One region of the Agaribacter flavus genome, then DNA from elsewhere that is predicted to be linked to it. Evidence: predicted binding sites of a transcription regulator. Region 1 holds the regulator's gene; each other region holds the start of a gene.
The links. The regulator sigma-54, encoded in region 1, starts transcription at its own class of promoters, with help from an activator protein. The targets are predictions, from matches to a motif close to GTTGGCACGNNNNTNGNNT.
Positions count from the first base shown of each region.

Region 2: a site for sigma-54 is predicted at 4,632-4,650, ahead of glnK (P-II family nitrogen regulator). Genes of this name have one in related genera too.
Region 3: a site for sigma-54 is predicted at 2,810-2,828, ahead of ACFOHL_RS09625 (flagella assembly protein FlgT). Genes of this name have one in related genera too.

Region 1 covers NZ_JBHRSW010000008.1:47,034-54,449, reverse strand. The annotation lists gene arcB (aerobic respiration two-component sensor histidine kinase ArcB) at 1-327, shown strand, start outside; gene mgtE (magnesium transporter) at 405-1,766, opposite strand; gene ACFOHL_RS06790 (HPr family phosphocarrier protein) at 1,844-2,116, opposite strand; gene rapZ (RNase adapter RapZ) at 2,118-2,987, opposite strand; gene ptsN (PTS IIA-like nitrogen regulatory protein PtsN) at 3,019-3,462, opposite strand; gene hpf (ribosome hibernation promoting factor) at 3,470-3,757, opposite strand; gene ACFOHL_RS06770 (RNA polymerase factor sigma-54) at 3,784-5,301, opposite strand; gene lptB (LPS export ABC transporter ATP-binding protein) at 5,378-6,106, opposite strand; gene lptA (lipopolysaccharide transport periplasmic protein LptA) at 6,103-6,711, opposite strand; gene lptC (LPS export ABC transporter periplasmic protein LptC) at 6,683-7,240, opposite strand; gene kdsC (3-deoxy-manno-octulosonate-8-phosphatase KdsC) at 7,244-7,416, opposite strand, start outside.
Region 2 covers NZ_JBHRSW010000043.1:53,079-60,494, reverse strand. The annotation lists gene ACFOHL_RS15315 (methyl-accepting chemotaxis protein) at 1-1,871, shown strand, start outside; gene mrcB (penicillin-binding protein 1B) at 2,207-4,516, shown strand; gene glnK (P-II family nitrogen regulator) at 4,700-5,038, shown strand; gene ACFOHL_RS15300 (ammonium transporter) at 5,066-6,304, shown strand; gene ggt (gamma-glutamyltransferase) at 6,510-7,416, shown strand, end outside.
Region 3 covers NZ_JBHRSW010000015.1:34,324-41,739, reverse strand. The annotation lists gene ACFOHL_RS09640 (ArnT family glycosyltransferase) at 1-779, shown strand, start outside; gene smrA (DNA endonuclease SmrA) at 848-1,429, opposite strand; tRNA gene ACFOHL_RS09630 (tRNA-Arg) at 1,453-1,529, opposite strand; gene ACFOHL_RS09625 (flagella assembly protein FlgT) at 1,585-2,769, opposite strand; gene ACFOHL_RS09620 (LPP20 family lipoprotein) at 3,075-3,524, shown strand; gene ACFOHL_RS09615 (ligand-binding sensor domain-containing diguanylate cyclase) at 3,690-6,698, opposite strand; gene flgN (flagellar export chaperone FlgN) at 6,822-7,256, opposite strand; gene flgM (flagellar biosynthesis anti-sigma factor FlgM) at 7,308-7,416, opposite strand, start outside.

The sequences.
Region 1 (7,416 bases):
ATGTTGATTGATACCATCGGAGACACCATGGTCTTTGCTAGTTTGAATGTGTTTCAGGAAAAGATTCCGGAATACATGGAATTGTTGAAGGACTCACTGACTGCGGAGGACAAAGATGAGGTGTGCTCGCAAGCTCATAAAATAAAGGGAGCAGCTGGATCTGTTGGTCTGTCTAGGGTGCAAGCAACTGCAAATCATATTCAACAAGGTGATCATCCAGCATGGTGGGAGAATGTGCATGAATGGGTTGAGCAGCTCGAAATGGCGATAAGCCAAGATGTTGAAGTGTTGACGATTTGGTTAAAAGAGCAGCAAATAGACGATTAGTGTTTTTGCTGTCGGCGCAGTCAACTAAAATTTACTAAGAGGCACGCAATCAACCGTAGCTGCACGATTTATCTTTTTTATATTAAGAACACAGTTGCTGTGCCTAAAAATGCAAATATACCCACAACATCCGTGATTGTAGTCAAGATGACACTACCTGCTAATGCCGGATCGATTTTTAGTTTTTTCATTATTATGGGTAATGTAGCACCGGATAATCCGGCTGCAATCATATTCATCATCATAGCAAAAGCAATGACTCCACCCAGAACAAAATCCTGTTTCCATAGCGCAATCACGCTAGCAATAAGGATTGACCAAATCAGGCCATTTAAAAAGCCAATAGCTAACTCTTTTCTCACGAGCCAAAGGGAGTTACTTGTACTCACATGGCCCAAAGCCATGCCGCGTATAACCAAAGTCAAGGTTTGATTACCTGCCACCCCTCCCATGCTTGGTACTATCGTATTGAGTATGGCGAGTACGGCTAATTGACTGAGTGTGGTTTCAAAAAGATCACTGACTGCTGCGGCCAGTAAAGCGGTAATTAAATTAACACCCAGCCAAACCGATCTGCGTTTTGTACTTTGACCAACGGGGGCAAAGGTGTCCTCTTCGTCATCTAAACCTGCCATACTCATCATCGAGTGTTCGGCATCTTCACGAATAATATCTACAACGTCATCGATGGTTATTCTACCCACTAGTTTGTTTTCTTCATCAATGACGGGGGCAGAGAGCCAATTGTATCGCTCAAACATTTTCGCTACGTCGCTTTCCGCCATATCGACGTTCAGTGCTTCAGGCTCATCATCCATAATTTCATGCACGTTAACGTCTGGGTGACTGGTGAGTAGTCGAGACACTGATACTGTACCCAACAAAAGATCCTGTCGGTTGACGACATATAGCGTATCTGTGTTTTCGGGCAATTCAGCTTTTAATCGCAAGTAACGCAACACTACATCGACGCTGACGTCAGCGCGCAAAGTAATGGTGTCGGTATTCATGATGAAGCCAGCGGTATCTTCACCGTAAGAAAGTGCTTTTTCCGCACGTACTCTATCCTGCGCGTCCATTGACGCGAGAATAGATTGCAGTACATCCTCTGGCAGTGTACTGAGTGTCTCTGCCAAGTCGTCGGTATCCATATCCTCTAGCGCGTCTACGACGCTAGATGGAACCATTTTACTGATTATCCCGTTACGGACGTCTTCTGAAAGTTCTTCTAGAACATCACCATGAAAATCTGCATCGAGGAGCTGCCATAATTCTTGACGTGTTTTTGCTGGGCTAGATTCAAGTAAAAGGGCAACATCACTGGCGGGAAGTTCGAGTAACATTTTTCGAACACGCACAAAAGCACCTGCGTTAAGACGATAGGCGATAGCGTTCAGTCTTTCTTGCGTGTTGGTGATAAGTTCTGCGACTTCAGACATAGAAACCCTTTCTTTTCCCTTATCTGAGTATACCACCGAATCGGTGACAATTGTGTGAATCTTTGATTTTTAAGAATTTATTCGTCTTCGTCAAACTTATTTTCAATCAGTTTTACGACTGCATCCATGGCAGACTGTGCATCATCACCCGAGCACACGATATCAACGGTTTTACCTTGCGAGCTTTCAAGCATCATCAATGCTAATACACTGTTTGCGGGTGCTTGATTGTCATCTTGGATAAGTAGTATTTCGGCAGAATGCTGGTTAGCTAGTTGAACAAGCTTTGTCGCTGCCCTAGCATGTAAACCCAGTTTATTGACTATTGTTACCGAGCGTTCAAGCTTCATACTATTTGTTCTCAAGTTCTTGTTTGACACGTTTCAGTTCACGGTGTTTTATTTGCACGTCACCATGACTCGCTTTGAAAGCTTCTGATAAGCTTTGCGCAACAAACACTGAGCGATGCTGCCCACCAGTGCAGCCAATTGATATGGTCACATAGCTGCGGTTGTTGCGTTCTAGGTGCGGCAACCACGTTGCGATAAAATTTTGGACTTGCCAAATAAACTTCATCACTAAGGGTTGTCCAGACAAAAATACTTCAACAGGTCCGTCCAAGCCTGTTAGGGGACGAAGATCGGGATCCCAATGGGGGTTGGGTAAAAACCTCACATCAAAAACATAGTCTGAATCTTTGGGTAAGCCATATTTAAAACCAAAAGATTCGAATACAATGACCAAATCAGCCGTTTTCTTTCCTAGTACTCTCTCCCTAACTAGCTCCGCCAGTTCATGTATGGATAGCTGATCCGTATTAATTTTTAAATCGGCTTTTTCTGCGACGGGCCTTAATATTTCTTGTTCAGTTAAGATGGCATCCGTAAGTGAGTTACTCAATTTAAATAGCGGATGAAGGCGCCGAGTTTCGCTGTAGCGCTTAATTAATACGTCATCACTTGCGTCGAGGTATATTATCGTGATTTCGCAAAAATCAGGTAAATAGTCGAGTACTTCGCTCACTTCTTTCTGCGCACGAGGCAAATTTCGAACGTCAATACTGACTGCTACTTGTTCGTGTTCATCTGAAATAGCACTAACTAGTGTGGGCAGTAAATGAACAGGAATGTTGTCGACACAGTAGTATCCGAGGTCTTCGAGTGAGCGTAATGCTATTGATTTTCCTGAGCCTGATCTTCCGCTGATGATAAGTAGTTTCACTGATAACCTCTCGCTTGGATTGGGTAAGTTACTAAGCTAGCGCTGCCACAATCTCATTTTTATTTTGTGCGCGTCGAATCGCTTTCACAATTGATTTGTCACTGAGTTTTTGTGCAATTCCCGACAAGGCGCGTAAATGGGAATCTGCTTGTTCTTTGGGTACAAGTAATGCGAAAAAAATATCAACAGGTTGATTGTCTATGGCGTCAAAATCAATAGCATGGTCACTGGTAACAATGATAGCAATAACATTTGAGATACCCTCTATTCGCCCGTGAGGGATGGCAATTCCGTTTCCAATGCCGGTACTCCCCATGCGCTCTCTGCAGAGTAAGCTATTGAGCACGTCTACTTGATTGAGCGAGGGGTGCTGCTTAATAGCAATTTCGCTAATAATTTCAAAAATTTTCTTTTTGCTTTGGCATTCGACCGAACATTGCGTTCGGTCGAGCGAGATTATGTCAGAAATGATCATATTTGACTTAGTGTCGTTTTAGTTTCTCTTTATGCTTAATAACTTGTCGGTCTAACTTGTCAATCAAGCCGTCGATTGCTGCGTACATATCAGTATGCTCCGAATTTGCAAATATTTCACCTCCGCTTATGTGTAAGGTTGCTTCAGCTTTTTGGCTTAGCTTTTCCACATTCAAAATTACATGAACGTTGTTGATGTGGTCAAAGTGGCGTTCCAGCTTTTCAAACTTAGTGTCGACGTAATTACGCAGTGAATCTGTAATGTCTACGTGATGACCAGTTAAGTTAATTTGCATAATGCTAGGTCCTCTTTAGATTGAGTCTAGATAAGACTTTTACGTTGGTTGGAAGGGGGAATGTTTAACGATTCCCTATATTTTGCGATTGTTCGCCGAGCAACTTTAATTCCTTGATCGGCAAGCAATTGGGCAATCTTACTATCACTGAGGGGTTTAGCCGGTGGTTCATCGGCAATGAGCTTTTTGATAAGCGCGCGAATTGCTGTGGACGAGGCATTTTCGCCGGAGTCTGTCGCCACGTGGCTTGAGAAAAAGTACTTTAATTCAAATATCCCCCTGGGAGTATGCATATACTTCTGCGTCGTTACACGCGATATTGTTGATTCATGCATATCTACCATTTCTGCCACATCATTTAATACCATGGGTATCATTTTTTCTGGGCCTTTTTCAAAAAACTCTTTCTGTCTGGACACAATACAATGTGACACTTTGAGTAGGGTTTCATTTCTACTCTCCAGACTTTTAATAAACCACTTTGCTTCTTGTAAATGTGACTTAATAAATTGTGAATCGTTCTGATTTTTTGAAGTTTTTGCTATTTGAGCGTAGGTTTCGTTCACCGCAAGGGCTGGTAAGGCATCGTTGTTCAGTTCCACCATCCAGATACCTTTGTTTTTATATACATTGACATCTGGTACAATGTATTCAGGCTCTTTAGTTGAGATAGCGCTACCTGGTCGAGGATTCAAGGTTTTTAGTAAGCGCATCACCTCTTTTAACTGCTCTTCCTTTAACTTGGTTTTACGCATCAGAGTGCGATAATCCTTGCTCCCCAATAACTCTGCATACTCTTTAATCAAGTCTTTCGCTTCTTCTAGCCATGGCGTACCTTGAGCAAATTGCTTGAGTTGAATAAGCAGGCATTCTTGCACGTTTCTCGCACCTGAGCCGATAGGATCAAGTAATTGAATACGTTTTAGTACGCACTCTACTTCTTCGATTTCTACTTCTTCGTTGTCGAGTGACTCAACTATTTCTTCACAAGAACTTGTTAAGTACCCTGATTCATCAATCGAGTCTATAATGGCTATCGCAATACTTTTATCTACTTCTGTGAAATGGCTCATCTGTACTTGCCAAAACAAGTGATCCTGAATGGAGTCGGTCGTCTCGCCTTGAAAAACAAAATCTTCATCAGGGTTACTTCCGATCATTTTTACCGGCGCTGAGCTGGAGCCAAGATACTCGTCCCACGAACTGTCAATGGGAAGATCATTGGGTAAATCACCATTTTGAAGTGCATCGTGACTGTCTACCGCATCTTCCATACTGACAGATGTATCTGATGAGGCATTGGTTTCCCCATTGGTTTGCGTTTCTGCATTACTGCCGGTAGAACTGTCGTCACCTTTGCTATTAGTCGCATCATTTTGCTCAAAATTTGCTTCGGACAGTTCAAGGAGAGGGTTGGATTCTAGCGCCTCTTGAATTTCTTGTTGGAGGTCAAGCGTAGATAGCTGCAACAGTTTGATAGCCTGTTGAAGCTGGGGTGTCATGGTAAGTTGTTGACTAAATTTTAACTGTAACGAGGGTTTCATTACTTTCCTTTTTTTACATCTAAGCCGAAATTACATCTGGTTACAGAACAATAATTTAAAGCTACCATGCAAAGACCTACATCGAAAATTGTTCGCCAAGATACACGTCTCTAACTTCTTGGTTTGATAATACATCATCTGCACTACCTGAGGCTATTAGAGAACCATGGCTAACGATGTATGCGGTTTCACAAACGTCTAGTGTTTCTTTCACATTGTGGTCTGTGATCAGCACACCAATGCCACGATCTTTTAACTGATATATAATCTTCTTTATATCACTAACAGAAATTGGGTCAACACCTGCGAAGGGTTCATCGAGCAAAATAAATTTGGGGTTTGCTGCTAAAGCTCTCGCTATCTCTACTCTTCGCCTTTCTCCACCAGATAAACTCATGCCTAAATTATTGCGAATATGATTGATGTTGAAGTCGTCCAATAATTCGTCAGCTTGCTGTTCTCGTTGTTGGTTACTCAACTCTTTTCGCGTTTGCAATATGGCCATTAAGTTTTCAAATACAGTTAATTTTCGAAAAATAGAAGCCTCTTGTGGTAAATACCCGATACCATGCCGCGCGCGTTCGTGCATAGGCAATAATGACAGATCATTTTGGTCGATGGATATTTCCCCCTTATCGAGCTGCACAAGACCGACTATCATGTAAAAGGTAGTTGTTTTACCAGCTCCATTCGGGCCAAGCAATCCGACTATTTGCCCTGTAGACACTTCAATGCTTACATCACGTACTACTTGTCTGGATTTATACGATTTTGCGAGGTTTTTAGCACAAAGCGTACTACTCATTTTTCATTGCCTTTGTCTTCGCTATTGTCAAAATCGCCTACGCTAATGACAGTACTGACCGTTTTTTCACTGTTTCCATCTGTGCTTGCGATGATTTTTTGTTCAGTCATGTTGTATGCAATACTATCAGCGGAGACTGTAGAGTCATTTTGAGAAATTTGCGCGTTACCCGTCAGGCTGATCTCGCGTGTCGCCACGTCATATTTTATAGAACTTGCTCGCGCGGATACTAAACTACCATCTTCTAGTTTTTGTTGATATGTGGCTGCTTGACCAATAGCTGAGATGACTTCTTTGCCCTTGCCAGCAGCAGCATTCATTTCTACTCTATCAGCAGTTATTTTTAGGCTGCCCTGTAAAATCAATACCTCGTCCACAAGGACTGATGTTTTGCTTTTGCCGTTGAGCAACTGGTTTCGAGAACGAATTTTAATCGTCTGCTGAAAGTCTGTTGCAATATTGTGTTGCGTTTCCTCTGAGTCTGATTGCTCGTCAGCTTCTTGCGCGACTGCGGCGGTAAAAACAGCGAAAAGTAAGGCAGAAAGGGCTACCTTACTAGTTGTTTTTATGCAGTATCTATTGCGGAAAATACTGGCTTTGAACATGTTGCTTTAACTCGTATTGTTGTGTGGCTAAATTACCTTGGATACCAATGCTTTTCACTGAGTAATTGTCACCGAAAATTTCTACTTCTTGATCCGAAAATAAGGTCTTTTGGTCGAGGTTTATTTCTATGTACTCTGTTTGTATCTGCTTGACGAATTCAGTGGTATTTAAGTTGATAATTTTTACATTGTGTTCTAATTGAATTCTACTGCTGCCGTATAATGTGCCTTCTTCAGCGGTAATACGCCAAGGTTCGCCAGATTCAAGAAACACAGTATATACCGGATTGTCAAAAACCATAAACCCTAGTTGCTGATAATGCTCCATTTTGTCAGCAGACACTTGATGACTGAGTAATCCTTCGTCATCATAAAGCTTACTGTCCAAATTAATAGCTTCATACGTTGGGGTCATCGACAACTCACTGTCAGTTTGACTGGGGGGCTGTTCGTCATCGTATATAATGAACAAGTAAAGACCTAAGACGACAGAGAAAACGAAAGCGACACTCCAACCGACTCTATTCATAGGCTATACGCTCGCACTGTGTTGCTTGTATAAGGCTCCGCGAGCCATTAATATCAAATCGCAAAACTCTCTCACTGCGCCACGACCGCCTGCAAGCGAGGTAACAAAATCTGCTTGACCCAATATATAAGGATGGGCATCGTTGACAGCAACTTTTATCCCACTGTTGTCAAATA
Region 2 (7,416 bases), on a different contig from region 1:
TAGAAGAGGCGTTTTACAGTAGGCTTCACATCGATCAAGAGAGAAACAACAACAAGGATGTAAATGCCTTACTAAATAAAGCGCGCAGAAAATCTTTGGCTGCTGAAGGTGAGTATATCGCGTTTATCAAGGACAATGATCTCTCCCTCGCTAAATTTGAAAAGCTTCACCAAAACATCCAACAATTAAGAGGCTTCTTTTCAAATTTAAAAATGATAAGAACAGCGGTTGACGAACAAGTGCATACCTCACAAGCATTTGTTAATGACCCCGCCTTTGGTCGAGAATTGCATACCATGTGGGAAATGACAGTGGTTATCCGACGCTTGGTGAATTCTATGAGCGAAATAGCCGCACTATCGTCACAAAACCCAGAATTAAGTAACACCGCAAACGCGTACTACAATCTTTTGCAAGCGAGCATGGAAACGTCTTTTCACAACAGTATGGTTTTTGCCTCGATGTATAATGCGTTAGACATTTACATCTTTGGTGAAATATACAGCAGCGTAAATAAGATACAGTATTTACAGGAGTTATTTAGAGCCTTTGCGCCGCCTAAGAGCTTGAATGCATTTAACGAAATGCTTCAACACCCCAATTATGTGGCTGCTTCTGAAGTGGGACTATTTGTTCGAAGCGATATATACAACAAACAAAATAAACCTGTACCAGTTGATCCTAATATCGACTGGGCGTCAATGACAGCAAAAGAATTAGCCTTGTATGAAGAAACAATAAATGTTGTTTTAGGCGAACTGATAGACAAAAAAGATGAGTTGATCGCTGAATCTAATGAAAAAGTGTTTGTTACGGCCATTATACTTATTAGCCTTGTAATAGTTGTCATGATAACTTCTACCACAATTGCAAGAAGTATCACTCACCCACTGAAAAAAATGGTTGAGAAGTTCAATTATCTCGCTGACGAGAAAGATATGTCTGCCACCTTGGTATTGGATGGTAAAGATGAGCTAAGAGAATTGAGCGAAGCCTTTAACTCACTATTGGCTAGTTTTACCGGTACGCTCAGCAAAGTCGGCAGAGAATCGCATCAAATTAATGTAACGACCAACAGTATGGTAGACGCGATGAATAAGTCAGCTTCTTTATCGCAGAATCAATTGGCCGCTACTGACAGTATCTCTGTTGCTATTAATGAGATGACAGCAACCATTCAATCTGTTTCGACTATGGCATCTGATACTTCTCGCTCGGTGCAAGAAGCGCATGATGTTTCGATTGAAAGCGTGAATAAAGCAAAACAAAGCGATGGAATGATGTCGTCACTCACTCAAGAGTTGAGCAAAACGACGGAAGTGATTGAAGCGTTGAGCAAGGAGAGTGAATCAATTGGTAACGTGTTAAATGTGATCCAAGGGATAGCTGAGCAAACGAATCTACTAGCATTGAATGCAGCGATTGAAGCGGCAAGGGCTGGCGAGCAGGGAAGAGGGTTTGCGGTAGTCGCAGATGAAGTACGCAGTTTGGCGAGTCGAACTCAAGAATCAACAGAGCAGATCAGAAATCAAATAGAAGCCTTACAAGCTGGTGCGGTAAAAGCCACCTCAAACATGACCAATTTACAAACAGAAAACTCTCAAGCGAGGGAAATAGTGTCAGAAACTGCGCAGTCTTTTGATACTGTGAAGCATCGCTTGGACGAAATCATGCAAATGGCGATACAAATTGCGACTGCGGCTGAAGAGCAATCAAGTGTTTCTAATCAAATAAATGAGCGCATTGTTGCCATTCGAGATGATAGTGAGTTGATCAGTGAAACCAACGCGTCAACAACCACGGATACCCAAGAACTTAGCAGTATTGCTGGAAAGCTCGATAAACACGTATCCGAATTTAAGCTAGCCTAATCATTTTTTTGGCTATGCTTTCGCGAGGAGCATAGCCGCCTCAGCTTTCTTCTTTACTGCTATGTGCAATCAAAGCCGATACTCCAGTATTATTTTCTGGTCTGTCCCTTACTTACATGCTTGCATGCACATCAAAGCACCAGCGCATGGCATTGAAGTCACAGCAATAGAGTTCATAATCATGTAATGCTACCCTACACCCTGTTGAGGCTCTTTTATATTAGTGCATCTTCTATAATAGGTCGGAAAAATGCAGGTGACAAACGTGGACATGTCCCTAAAAAACAATAATACACGGTATCAAGCCAATAAATTTAATGGGAATTTCACTCAATTTGAAAGTTAACTATTTCCTCATGGCGCCTTTTCGCTGGTTTAAACGTCATTTTTTTCAAATTCTGCTTGTTAGCATTGTTGCTTTGGGTAGCTACTTTTTTTATTTAGACGCACAGGTGAAACAGCGGTTTTCGGGTAACAAGTGGGAGGTGCCCGCGCAAGTCTATGCCCGTCCCATGGTTATTGCAGTGCAACAAGAAATAAGTCCAAATGAGATAATTGATGAGCTTCAACTGTTAGGATACAGGAAGGTAAATACCGTTGTATCTGTCGGTGAATATGCTTTCAAAGATAATAAACTAAAAATTTATCGCCGCGCGTTCAATTACATTGATATTGACGCACCAGAGCGCATTGTAGAAATCACTTGGCAAGCGCAAAAAGTCTCTCAAATCAACCTGCTTTCGAGTAAGCAGAAGTCTCGAAGAATCATGCTTGAACCATGGTTGGTGTCTCGTCTAGTGGGGGGATTAGATGAAGATCGTATGCTCGTTCAAGAAGGCTCCATTCCGGATATCTTGAAAATTGCACTAACAGAAGTCGAAGACAAGGCTTTTTATGAGCATCATGGGATATCACCAATAGGTATTCTTCGCGCCCTAGTGGCTAATTTGTCGGCGGGTAAGACAGTACAAGGTGGCAGTACCCTTACCCAGCAACTGGTTAAAAATCTTTTTTTAACACGAGAGCGCAGTTACCTCAGAAAAATAAGAGAAGCAGCGATGGCAATTGTTATCGATGCTAGGTATTCCAAAGCAGAAATACTTAATGCATACATTAATGAAGTATTTTTAGGGCAGAATGGCGCAGTGGCCGTACATGGTTTTGGCTTAGCGAGCCACTTCTATTTTAACAAACCGGTGCCAGAATTAGCTTTGGAAGAAGTTGCCACTCTTGTCGCGATGGTTAAAGGACCTTCTTATTACAATCCAGTACGTTACAACGCGCGCACGCAAGAACGCCGGAATTTGGTCTTGCGCATGCTCTTTGATGCTCAACATATAGACGCAAGTGAATATGAAACAGCAATTAATGCACCACTTGTGACCTATAAGAGTGGAAGCTTGGCTTCGGGCAAACATCCCGCTTTTATGGATAAACTCAAAAGTGAAATAAAGCAAGCGATTGATACGCAAGAAATACGAGAGTCAGGCATTAAGCTGTATACGACTTTGGATATTAACGTGCAAAGGCGGGCTGAAGGGGCAGTACAAAAAGTGCTAAATGATAAGCAAAATACTGCATTACCTGAGCTTGAGGCGGCGATGATAGTGAGTGATATTGACACTGGCGGGATTCGTGCGATCGTAGGGGGTAAAGATACCGCTTATGCGGGGTTCAATCGAGCCTTGCATGCCTCGCGCCCTATTGGTTCCTTGATCAAACCGATTGTTTACCTAACTGCACTCAGTCGTCCCGAGCGATATAACTTGGCCTCGCCAATCGAAGACAAACCAATAACACTTGCCAATCAGGCGGGGAAAACATGGCAACCGCAAAATGCCGATAAACAGTTTCGAGGCAAGGTTTTGTTAATCGATGCATTGGTGCATTCTTACAATATTCCGGCAGTCAATGTTGCAATGGATATCGGATTGGAGGAGGTGATCAATACGCTTACGCGCCTAGGGGTAGGTAAACAAGTTGACTTGTTACCTTCCATTGCGCTCGGTGCCATCGAACTATCACCGCTTGAAGTAAATCAAAGCTACCAAACCTTAGCTAATCAGGGAGAACAGATTAAATTGCACTCACTTAGTGCAGTTGTGAATAATAGCAATGAAGTCATTTGGCGACGAAATACTGAACAATCTCAAAGTATCAATAGCGATGTTGCATATTTGTTAAGCTATGCTCTGCACAAAGTTACGCAGGAAGGTACGGCTAAGCGTCTAGGTAAACGATTCCCAAAAGTGAATATGGCTGGAAAAACGGGCACTACAAACGATTATCGAGATAGTTGGTTTTCTGGCTTTGACCGCAATTTGCTTACGACTATTTGGTTAGGCAACGATGAAAATAAACCGGTAAATATGTCTGGTGCGACCGGTGCTATGGAGATTTTTAGTGATTTTCAGCGCAGACAAACACCTAAAAGCCTTTCACAACGTTTTCCTCCTAGTTTAACGATTGCTCATTTTAATGCGAGCTCAGGAGAATTAACCTCACCTGGTTGCGGGGAAGTGGTGAGCCTACCCGCAATCAAATCTTACTTGCCTTTACAAAGCAAATGTAACAATATTTTAACAGAAGAAGCTCAGCCAAAGAAAAGCAATAAAAAGCCATGGTGGGAAAAGCTGTTTAACTAACATAAGGCGGCACCAAAATGGTGCTTATTTTTTGTTTTGCACCAATATATGCCCTCTGTCTGTTACTTTTTTAATGTCTATTTTTGTAAGTGTATGATTATATTGCTTTTACAAAGTTGGCACTCTCTTTGAATTCGGTTTCTTAATAATTTGTTACACATTCAATAATAGCAGGAGCAATCTATGAAATTAGTCACTGCAATCATTAAGCCTTTCAAGCTAGATGATGTTCGTGAAGCGATATCTGAAATTGGTATCGACGGTTTAACCGTGACTGAAGTTAAAGGCTTTGGTCGTCAAAAGGGGCATACTGAGCTTTATCGTGGTGCTGAGTACCAAGTTGACTTTCTTCCAAAAGTTAAGCTTGAAATCGCAGTACAAGACGACCAAGTTGAGCGCTTAGTTGAAGCCATTGTTGGTGCAGCTAAAACGGGCAAAATTGGTGACGGTAAGGTGTTTGTATACGACCTTGAGCAAGCGGTGCGTATCCGTACCGGTGAAGCTGACGCAGACGCGCTTTAATGCGTTAACTAACTACGGAGAACAATAATGGAAATCACATTCGAACTTGGGTATGCATTAGATACCTTTTACTTCTTAATTTGCGGCGCCTTAGTCATGTGGATGGCAGCCGGTTTTGCTATGTTAGAAGCCGGACTTGTTCGCGCAAAAAACACAACTGAAATTTTAACCAAGAACATCGCGCTTTATTCTATCGCTTGTATCATGTACATGGTCTGCGGCTATGCGATTATGTATGGCGGCGACATTTTCTTAAGCGGTATCACTGCGGACGGTGCGACGGGTGCAGAAGAACCTGCAACTTATGCGCCTTCAGCTGACTTCTTCTTTCAAGTAGTATTTGTTGCTACTGCCATGTCAATTGTTTCTGGTGCTGTAGCAGAACGTATGAAGCTATGGGCTTTCTTGTTATTTGCTGTTGTGATGACAGGTTTCATTTACCCAATGGAAGGCTCTTGGACATGGGGCGGAAACCCTGTGTTTGGTATGTACACACTAGGTGACCTTGGTTTCTCAGACTTTGCGGGTTCTGGTATCGTGCACATGGCTGGTGCGGCTGCTGCTTTAGCAGGTGTGCTTGTGTTAGGAGCACGTAAAGGAAAATACACTGCTGATGGCAAAGTTGTTGCTATCCCAGGTGCTAACTTACCACTTGCTACTCTTGGTACATTCATCTTGTGGATGGGCTGGTTTGGTTTCAACGGTGGTTCTGTATTAGCAACTGCATCGGTAGAAAGTGCTAACGCGGTAGCGGTAGTATTTATGAACACCAATGCAGCGGCGGCCGGTGGTTCTGTTGCAGCTCTACTTATTGCTCGTGTTTTATTCGGTAAGGCTGACTTAACTATGGCATTAAACGGCGCCTTAGCTGGCCTAGTTGCAATCACTGCTGAGCCTTCAACGCCTACTGCTTTACAAGCGACTATTTTTGGTGCAATCGGTGGCGTACTTGTCGTATTTAGCATTATTGGTCTAGATAAGCTTAAGATTGATGATCCAGTGGGTGCGATTTCTGTTCACGGCGTAGTGGGCTTATTAGGTCTATTATTAGTGCCTATCACTAATGGCGAAAACTCTACTTTCTCTGGTCAAATCATTGGTGCTTTAACTATCTTTGTTTGGGTGTTCGTCACCAGTTTCATTGCTTGGACGATCATCAAAGCTATCATCGGCGTACGTGTTTCTGAAGAAGAAGAGTACGAAGGTGTGGATATGAGCGAGTGTGGTTTAGAAGCTTACCCAGATTTTACTACTAAGCGTTCTTAATATACTTAGGGAAGTGTAAAGGGCAGACTGAAAATAATAAGAATAAGACAGAAGAAGAAAAACTCAGTCGCCTACTTTATTCCTTAGTGCTAATGTTAACCCCGCAAATAAGCGGGGTTTTCTGTATGTATACAAGACATTCTCGTCGTGCACCGTTCCTTTTGTTATGCTATGTTTAATAATAAAAACAATAAGTAAGTAACTTATGAAACAAAGATTGTTGTTCGTTTTTTTGTTAGCGTTGGTTTGTTTTGAACTACGTGCTTACGATAGGGTAACAGGCGAGTTGTTTGCGACACGTTCAGAAGTCATTGCACAGCATGGCATGGTCGCGACAAGCCAGCCACTGGCATCCCAAGTGGGCTTAGATGTTCTAAAAAATGGCGGGAATGCAATAGATGCTGCCATTGCTGCTAACGCTATGTTGGGTTTGGTAGAACCAACTGGCTGCGGTATTGGTGGCGACTTGTTTGCGATCGTATGGGATGCAAAAAGCAAACGTTTGTACGGACTGAATGCATCTGGCAGAAGTCCACAAAGTCTGACAAAAGAATATTTTAAAGAACAGGGCTTGAGTAAGATACCTAAGTATGGCTCTTTGCCTGTCTCCGTACCCGGTGCAGTTGACGGGTGGTTTATGCTAAACGAGCGATTTGGCTCACGTGATATGGCAGAATTGCTCGCCCCTACCATTGAGTATGCCAGAAATGGATTTCCTGTTTCTGAACTCATTGCACACTATCTTTCACTTAGTCAAGAACGACTCGGTCATTACCCAGGGTTTACAGAAACATACACGGTTGATGGAAAAACACCGAGCAAGGGACAGATCTTCTCCAATCCCAATTTGGCGGCGACCTATGAAAAAATCGCCAGTGGCGGGCGTGACGCTTTTTATAAAGGTGATATTGCGCGCACCATTGATGCTTTCATGAAAAAACAGGGAGGCTTTTTATCGTATCAAGATATGGCCGCGCATTATTCTGAATGGGTAGACCCGGTTTCAACCAGCTACAGGGGCTATGATGTTTGGGAGTTACCGCCTAATGGACAAGGGATTGCGGCGCTACAAATTTTAAATGTCCTCGAATTATATGATATTGAAGGTATGG
Region 3 (7,416 bases), on a different contig from region 1:
GAGTGAGTCAGGTACAAATGCTATTTAAGTTAGTGGTTGAGGATCCTGAAAGCCGTTTTAGAACGATACCTGAACTCATCGCGACGGCTCGCGAGAACATTACTTGGTATGCTATTTTCCTGATCCCCAGAGAGCTTTTACCATTTTTACATTTGTTTGAACTGGATCAGCTCCCAATGGGCAGTATTATTTTCCTATTGCTGTCAGCTTGTATTGTTGCGCTTGCTTTTCCCTTAAATGTGACAAATCTTGGTTCAATGGTCATTATCATGCCAATGGTGTTAATGAATATGTTGATGGTAATTGGTGGCTCTGAAAGATATTGGGTTCCCATCAGTTTGTTACTAATGCTATCTATTATCGTCAATGTTTCGACTAATACAGTACTCATACCATACTTACATAAATTAAATAGAGTGCGATACAAAATTGTCGTGTTACTTCCTTATGTTCTGTCAATGCTGAGCTATGTTCATATACAACTTAGTCAACCCTATAACGAAAGAGAAGACTATCCAGAGTTTGCTGAACTACTGATGTCTATCGAAGACTATTGTCGAAAAGAGGGCGGGCGAAACATAGTCGTTAAGTCCCGAAACAATAATGCGGTGCAGTTTGTTACGGGTTGTCAAGCACCTGACATGAGGCCAAAGTTAGGTTTTTATCCGCAATACAACGCTGCCATTGTGAGAATAGCAGACATGGCTGAATTAAATGGTAAAAAGCGAATAATCAGCCAAAATGACATTTGGGCATTTGTCGCGCTTGAAAAAAACTAAGCTGATGTGATGGTTTGCCCCTTTTCGGCATCACATCAGGTTAACTAGAATCTACTGATTGTAAGCCACTAACGCTTTTGATGCTTTTCTCTATTCAGTAGTTTTTGGTTTGGGTGCTTTTTGAGAAGCACATACACCGCGCCTAAGCCTCCATGTTGTTTTAGCGCAGTATGAAAAGCTATGACGGCGTCCATTTCCTGCAACCACTGATTGACATAACTTTTTATAAAGGCTGGAAAGGGTTGACTGTTTTTTCCTATCCCATGGTCAATAAGTAGTGTGCGCACACCCCTTTCGTGGCACTCAGTGATCGTTTGATACAGGCTTAAACGCGCATCATCAAATCCCAGATGCTTGAGTACCAAGCGAGAATCTATGTGGTATTTGCCCAAACGCAGGTTCTTGTATACACCTTCTTGCACGCCGTCTTTTTTGTAAGAAATGAAATCCAGAGGAGCAACGGGATTGACGTATTCAATACTTAATCCGTTATCGTCTAACGCCGTTTGTTTTTCAATTGCTTGTCTTTTTAGGGTTTGTGCTAAGGACGGAGGCCGAGAACTGCTGTTGATAAATTTTTCTTTGACCACTAGAGGTTTTACGTCAGCCATTTCTTCATAAAAGGATAGATCGTTTGCTTCACTGGTCATCACCGCCTCCTACGCAAATTCAATGGCGCGTCCTGCAGGATTCGAACCTGCGGCCTGTCCCTTAGGAGGGGACCGCTCTATCCAGCTGAGCTAAGGACGCTTTAGCCGGATATCCTAACGAAATTTCCGTTTTTTGAAAATACCCAAAGCGAATCTTATTGCCGAGCTACGTAATCATTCGGTTGCACATTACCAAGTAGCCCATTATCTATTGCTGATACTGTCGCTGTGTTACTGAACACTTGTCGCACCACCAATGTGGTCGGATGCAGCACAAATTGACGATACTCCTGACCAAATGGGTCAGAAATCTGCTTAACATTAAACAAGGTAAGTTGATCACCGGCTTGTACTTGGTGCGTGCGGCCGAGGTTAATTTGCAATTGGTTATTTGCTACTGCCAATACTCTGCCCATCGTCGGTTGACAAAGTGCAAACTCTTCGAGGTCAGCAATACTGGATTGCAGTTGTTCTTTTATATTCTGCCCATATTGGCTTAGCCAAAAGTCTTGTGAGCTCACATCTACCGTTTCATGTGTATCAAACATCCATGGTGATCTTGAGTTGTATTGCTGTGTGTATAGGTTTTCACCGGTCGCACCATTGATCAAACTGAGAGTAAAATTGAAGGCTCTTGCATGTTTTGCCTGACGATAAAACTCGAATGCGGAAGGTTTGGAAGTATCTACGCTAATGTCGTCTAAGGTGACAATTAGCACGTATTGGGTATTCGTTTTATTCGCTAAAAACTTTGCATGATGGGCGATGTCTGCCTGATGCCAGTCAAATACATAAGGTTCAATATGTGAGAGGTGCATACTGGGCGTATAGGTATTGATCATGTCTTGCATTTGTAAGGCGAGCTCACCGCCCAATTTATTAATTCCACCTATACTCGCTTGTGCTTCGTAGCGAATCGGAAAATATGTTGTAGCTAGTCTTTTGGTGTAATCTGCAGCACTACATTGATTTTTTTGCGCAAAAATATCGGCACGAATCGACACAGACACAACGCCATCTTGATATATTTCATCTATGAGTTCGACGCTATTAACTTCTCCACCTGAACGGATTTCGATATGGTCATTTGTGAGTAGACCATTGCTTATTTGCTGTACGCTTCTCACACTTGCGCCAGCAAAGAGTAAAGCTTGTTTTACTGCTTCTTGCGTGGCTTGTTGCTTGGCTTGTTCTTTATTGCCGTCAACAACAACAGCTTGGCCTGTTGCCGAAAACCATGCTGCATAGGTATAGGGGGTACCGGCAATGATACAAAACAGGTAAAACCCAACTATACGTACTGAAATTGCCCATGAGCACTTACTTTGTTTATTCGTCATAGCGATAGACCATTCTCACCTTGCTTACTATTTGGAACATATTCAACTCCCATGCCAGATCCCCTGAAATATGTGTATTTTTGTGCTTGATACCAAAGGTCAACAGACCCTAGCATCTAAAGACCTTTTCACATCTTGTATCTATATTGACTGAGCGTTGGCACAAGCTTTGCTAAATCACTAATAATCCCTATTTGATAATTGCAGAATATTTGCTGTGATCGCCGATAAAAAAGAGCTGAAACATGCGTGATATATTTGATAAACGTTGGTCATTTAACTATTTGAAATGCAAGAGCCTAGCCATGATTTCGTTTGGTATTTGCACGTTGCTGTTGGGTGGCTGCCAATCACTGTTCACTAAACATGTTGAGTGGGAAACAATTGAACCCGAGAGTTACCCAATACTATCGGCTGTTGGTTACGCACCAATAAATGCGCAATTGGGTGGGGATGCTTCGATTAAGCGACTGCAAGCGATCAAAGCTTCAAAGCTCGATGCATATCGAGAGTTAGCCGAGCAAGTTTATGGACAAAAAGTTGACGGTGAACAATCGTTAGCCAATCTTGTGTTAACAAACAACCAGCTTCAATCCTCTGTTGAAGGCGTGATCCGTGGTGCAAGAGTAGTAAAAACCTATCCCGTTGGTGAAGATACCTATGCAACAGAGTTAGAGTTAAATATGGCGACGGTATACGATCTATATTTATCAACAGCCAAACCCAAAAAAATCAGAAAAGTCAGTTATTACTAGGGTTGGAGCAGGAATATGTTTGTCGTAAGGTATAACTCTACTGAAACCAGAAGTACTGATTTGAGGGGAAAAGTTTTGCCTCTTTTGCGAATAGAAACCGACAACGTTCTGCCTGTTTGATTGTTGTGTTTTTGAACAACGCTAAACTTACTTGAGTCTCTACTGCTATATTTTAAACTGGCTAACCACGGTGTTTCTACCCATGTTTTTGCCTTGGTAGAGCAGGGCATCTGCTCTTCTAATTGCCTCTTCCAAGTTTTCACTATTTGACACTTCGACTACACCACAAGTGATTGTCAACGATATCGTTCGCTCACTCGCTGTCAGTAATTGTTCGGAAACAGTCTTTCTCAACTTTTCAGCAATACAGGTGCTGACTTCTAACTCAGTAGCTGGCAATAAAATGATGAATTCTTCGCCGCCCCAGCGAGAAAAAACATCGGAAGATCTTAATTGGCTTTTCACAAAATCTGACAATTTGTTTAAAACAATATCACCTATTTCGTGGCCGTATGAATCATTCACTTTTTTAAAGAAGTCGATATCAAACATAATGATTGAGCTGGCTAGCTGTGTTCGTGTTTGTGCAGCGTAGTCGCGCGCTGCCGCTTGGTTAAAGCCTCTTCGATTTAGAATACCGGTGAGTGGGTCTAGGGTAACAAGCTCGCGCAGTCGCATGTTTGCTTCTGTTAGCGCGCTGGTTTTTTCTTCAACTAATTTAGTTAATCGAGCAGACTGACGCTCTAGACTATAAACTCGCCATTTGTAGAGGATATACAAAAAGCCAAAGCTGGCTAAGACGAATACCATAATGACCGGCTTTCGCTGCCACCAAGGCGGAGTAACTTCAATTTGTAATGTTGCGGGTGTACCGGACCATTCGCCATAGGGGTTGGTCGATTTCACTTGCAGTTGATAATAACCTGCAGAAAGGTTGGTAAAAGTTAGCTCTTGTTTGTCGGTTTCAATTTCTCGCCAATGCTTATCGAAACCAAGTAAACGATAGGCATATTTGATTTTGTTGGGTGCATTGTATTCAATTGCTGCAAAGCCGATTGACATCATGATGACATCGGGTGATACGTGCATCGAGTCGAGAGGTTTAAGAAGGTGATGAGCTAACGAGTGGGTTTCGTCATGAGCATGTTGACTGCCATGAGAAATAGTACTGAACTTTGTAAATTGTACTAATGGCTGTCCTTTGGGCTTGAGTATCTCACTCGGGTGAAAATAGCTTAAACCCGATACGCCAGGAAAAAATATTCTTCCAAACTTGTCTGTCGCATGAGCACCAATAAAATACCCAGAGGAATTCACGCCTGTATAGCCATCAAAAAACTCTATTCTGCTTAAGTCCCGACTTATTTTAACAATGTTTTTGTTGGTGCTGAGCCAAATGTTACCTAGGTCATCCTGTTCCATGGCTCCAATTGATAAGGTTGCAATGGGCGTGTCTGTAAATAAGCGCGTAAAAGAAGCATTGGTGTTCTCCGCTGCAGTACTCATTCGTTCGACACCTTTGCCTAGTGTGCCCAATAGATAATCACCATCAGATAACGCCAATACAGACGTGATGGCCTGAGCGTGGAGTGAGTTTTCTCCATTTGCACGAAAATGCGCGACTATGCCATTTTCTTGTTCGAGTACGTACAAGCCATCTATTGTCGAGGCGAATATTTGGTTACCGTGAGTTGACAATATATAAGACACATGGGGCATTGGATAACTTGCGAGTACTTGCTTTTGTTGCGGATCATAAAGCAACAAGCCTTGGTCATATGTGCCCAACCAAAGTTTTTCATTGCGTGCTTTTGCCAAGGTGTAAATTTTTGTTCCCTTTAAATCGTAGTGTTCCACTGTATTTGTAACATGGTCTATTGCACCCAAGCCCGCCGAAGACGCTAAAAATGTTAAATCCTGCGTACCACAATGACAAATTGAGGTAATGGCGTAATGCGAAATATCTTTATCAAAATCATGTGAGAAGTCATAACTAAGTTTTGCTTGTAAGTCTTCATTTAACAGCCACAAACCTTGATCCGTGGATACAAGCACATCTGACTCATTTAGGATTTCGATATCATATACGGCTTGAGCCTTTGGTATTTCGGCACGATTAAATAATGGCCGCTGATGGTTAACAATATATAAGCCAGTATCTAGTGTGCCGTAAAATATTGTTCCGTCTTTCCCTTGAAAAATTTTCAGTACGTTTTTATCTTTTACTATTGTGATAACTTGGTTGCGTTTAATAGAGTGAAAATCCTCCTGAACTAAGTTGATGCCCTTTGAGCTTGCCACCCAAATAACCCCTGTGTTTAGTTGAATGAGGTCGTTTACTTGTGGACTCAATAGTCCTTGTTGAACAGATAAGTTTCGAATGCTTTGAGGCAAATGTGACTTATCAAACGTGATCTGAAATACCCCACTATTGCTACTTCCTGCCCAAATACGTCCTGCCTTGTCTATTATGATACGCGTCAGACTTTTGTTATTTAAAAGAGGTGGGAGCCATTCTTTAGTTTGGGAGTTGAAGCGATGTAAACCGGTTTTACTGCTCAGATACACAATATTGTTTTTGCTCACTACATCAGTTGTGTCAACTGCGTCACTGACTAAGCGAATGTGCATGGTTTTGTCAGTGTTAGTGTCAGTGTTTGGTGTGCCGATAAACAGCCCTTTATTGGTACCAATCCAAAGATGACTTTTTTCGTCAAAGTACAAAGCTCTCACTACAATAGAGGCTTGCTCGGTATTTGCTTGCGGCAATGGAATACTTTCCAGCTGTCCGCTGTTGGCATCTAGCTTGTCTAAGCCTGCCATAGTGGCAATCCAAAGATCATTGGATTGTTTATGTATTGTGAGGTCGTAAACTAAGTTACCCGAAAGCTTATTCCTCAAGCTGGGAATGTCGTCGATTGAGATTAGCTCTTTGCCGTTAAACTTGTCGATTCCCGCTTGTGTCCCCAACCATAAGTTGCCATGAATATCCTGAGCAATGCTTGTTACCGATATTTGCGACAACCCATCTTGGATACCTATGTTTCTGGTTTGAAAGTTTGATGTTGAAGCGAATGAAAAACTTGACGTGAATAAGGCAGTGAAAAGCAGCAAGCGCTTGACATAAAAACGCCATATGTGTTGTTCGAGAGAATACAGCTTTTTCGCTATCAACCAATATCTCACTAATCTTGATTAATGATTGTATAAAAAACGATCAGTTTGAGAATGGTATGATTAAAGTGAGGTAAGTACAAACCTTTCAAAATATAAGGCGATTATATCAAGGGAGGGCGCTTAGACGCTTATCCCTTTGCTGCTGGCGTCGCCGGTGGTGCGTCCAGCTTTATCATAGGTCATACTCTCTCGAGCTCGAAGTTCTAACATCGTATTGCGTAAATGTACGAGTTTGAGCTGCCCTTGTTCTACTGACTTTGCATTGATTTGGGTGAGATATTTGCACTCTTCTAAAGTACTTTTGCAAAGCTCAAGAAGCTCATTACACGCATTATCAACACTGTTGCCCGTGTCGACAGTTCTTTTATATAGTATTTCGACAGCTTGGTCTTGAGATTCAATCTGGCTGAGTAAGCTCTCTTTTTTAGTAAGAAGCTGCATCAGGGTTTCTGGCTCTCGAGACGATATCAAGTGTAACTCTTGCTCGAGTGTTGCTTTTAAGTCATTCAACAATTCTGATTGCTTACTGATTGCGTTTTCTAAGCTGCTCGCCATAAATCCTTCCTAGCATACTGCCTTGTCTTGAGCGTAGTTCAATAGTGTAAACTACGCTTTTACGCCTAATATTTGCGCTTCAAGCACTGCTATTTTCTTTGCTAATGCTTCTGGGTTTACGCGGTACTCACCATCTGAAATAGCTTTCTTCAAGCGTTCA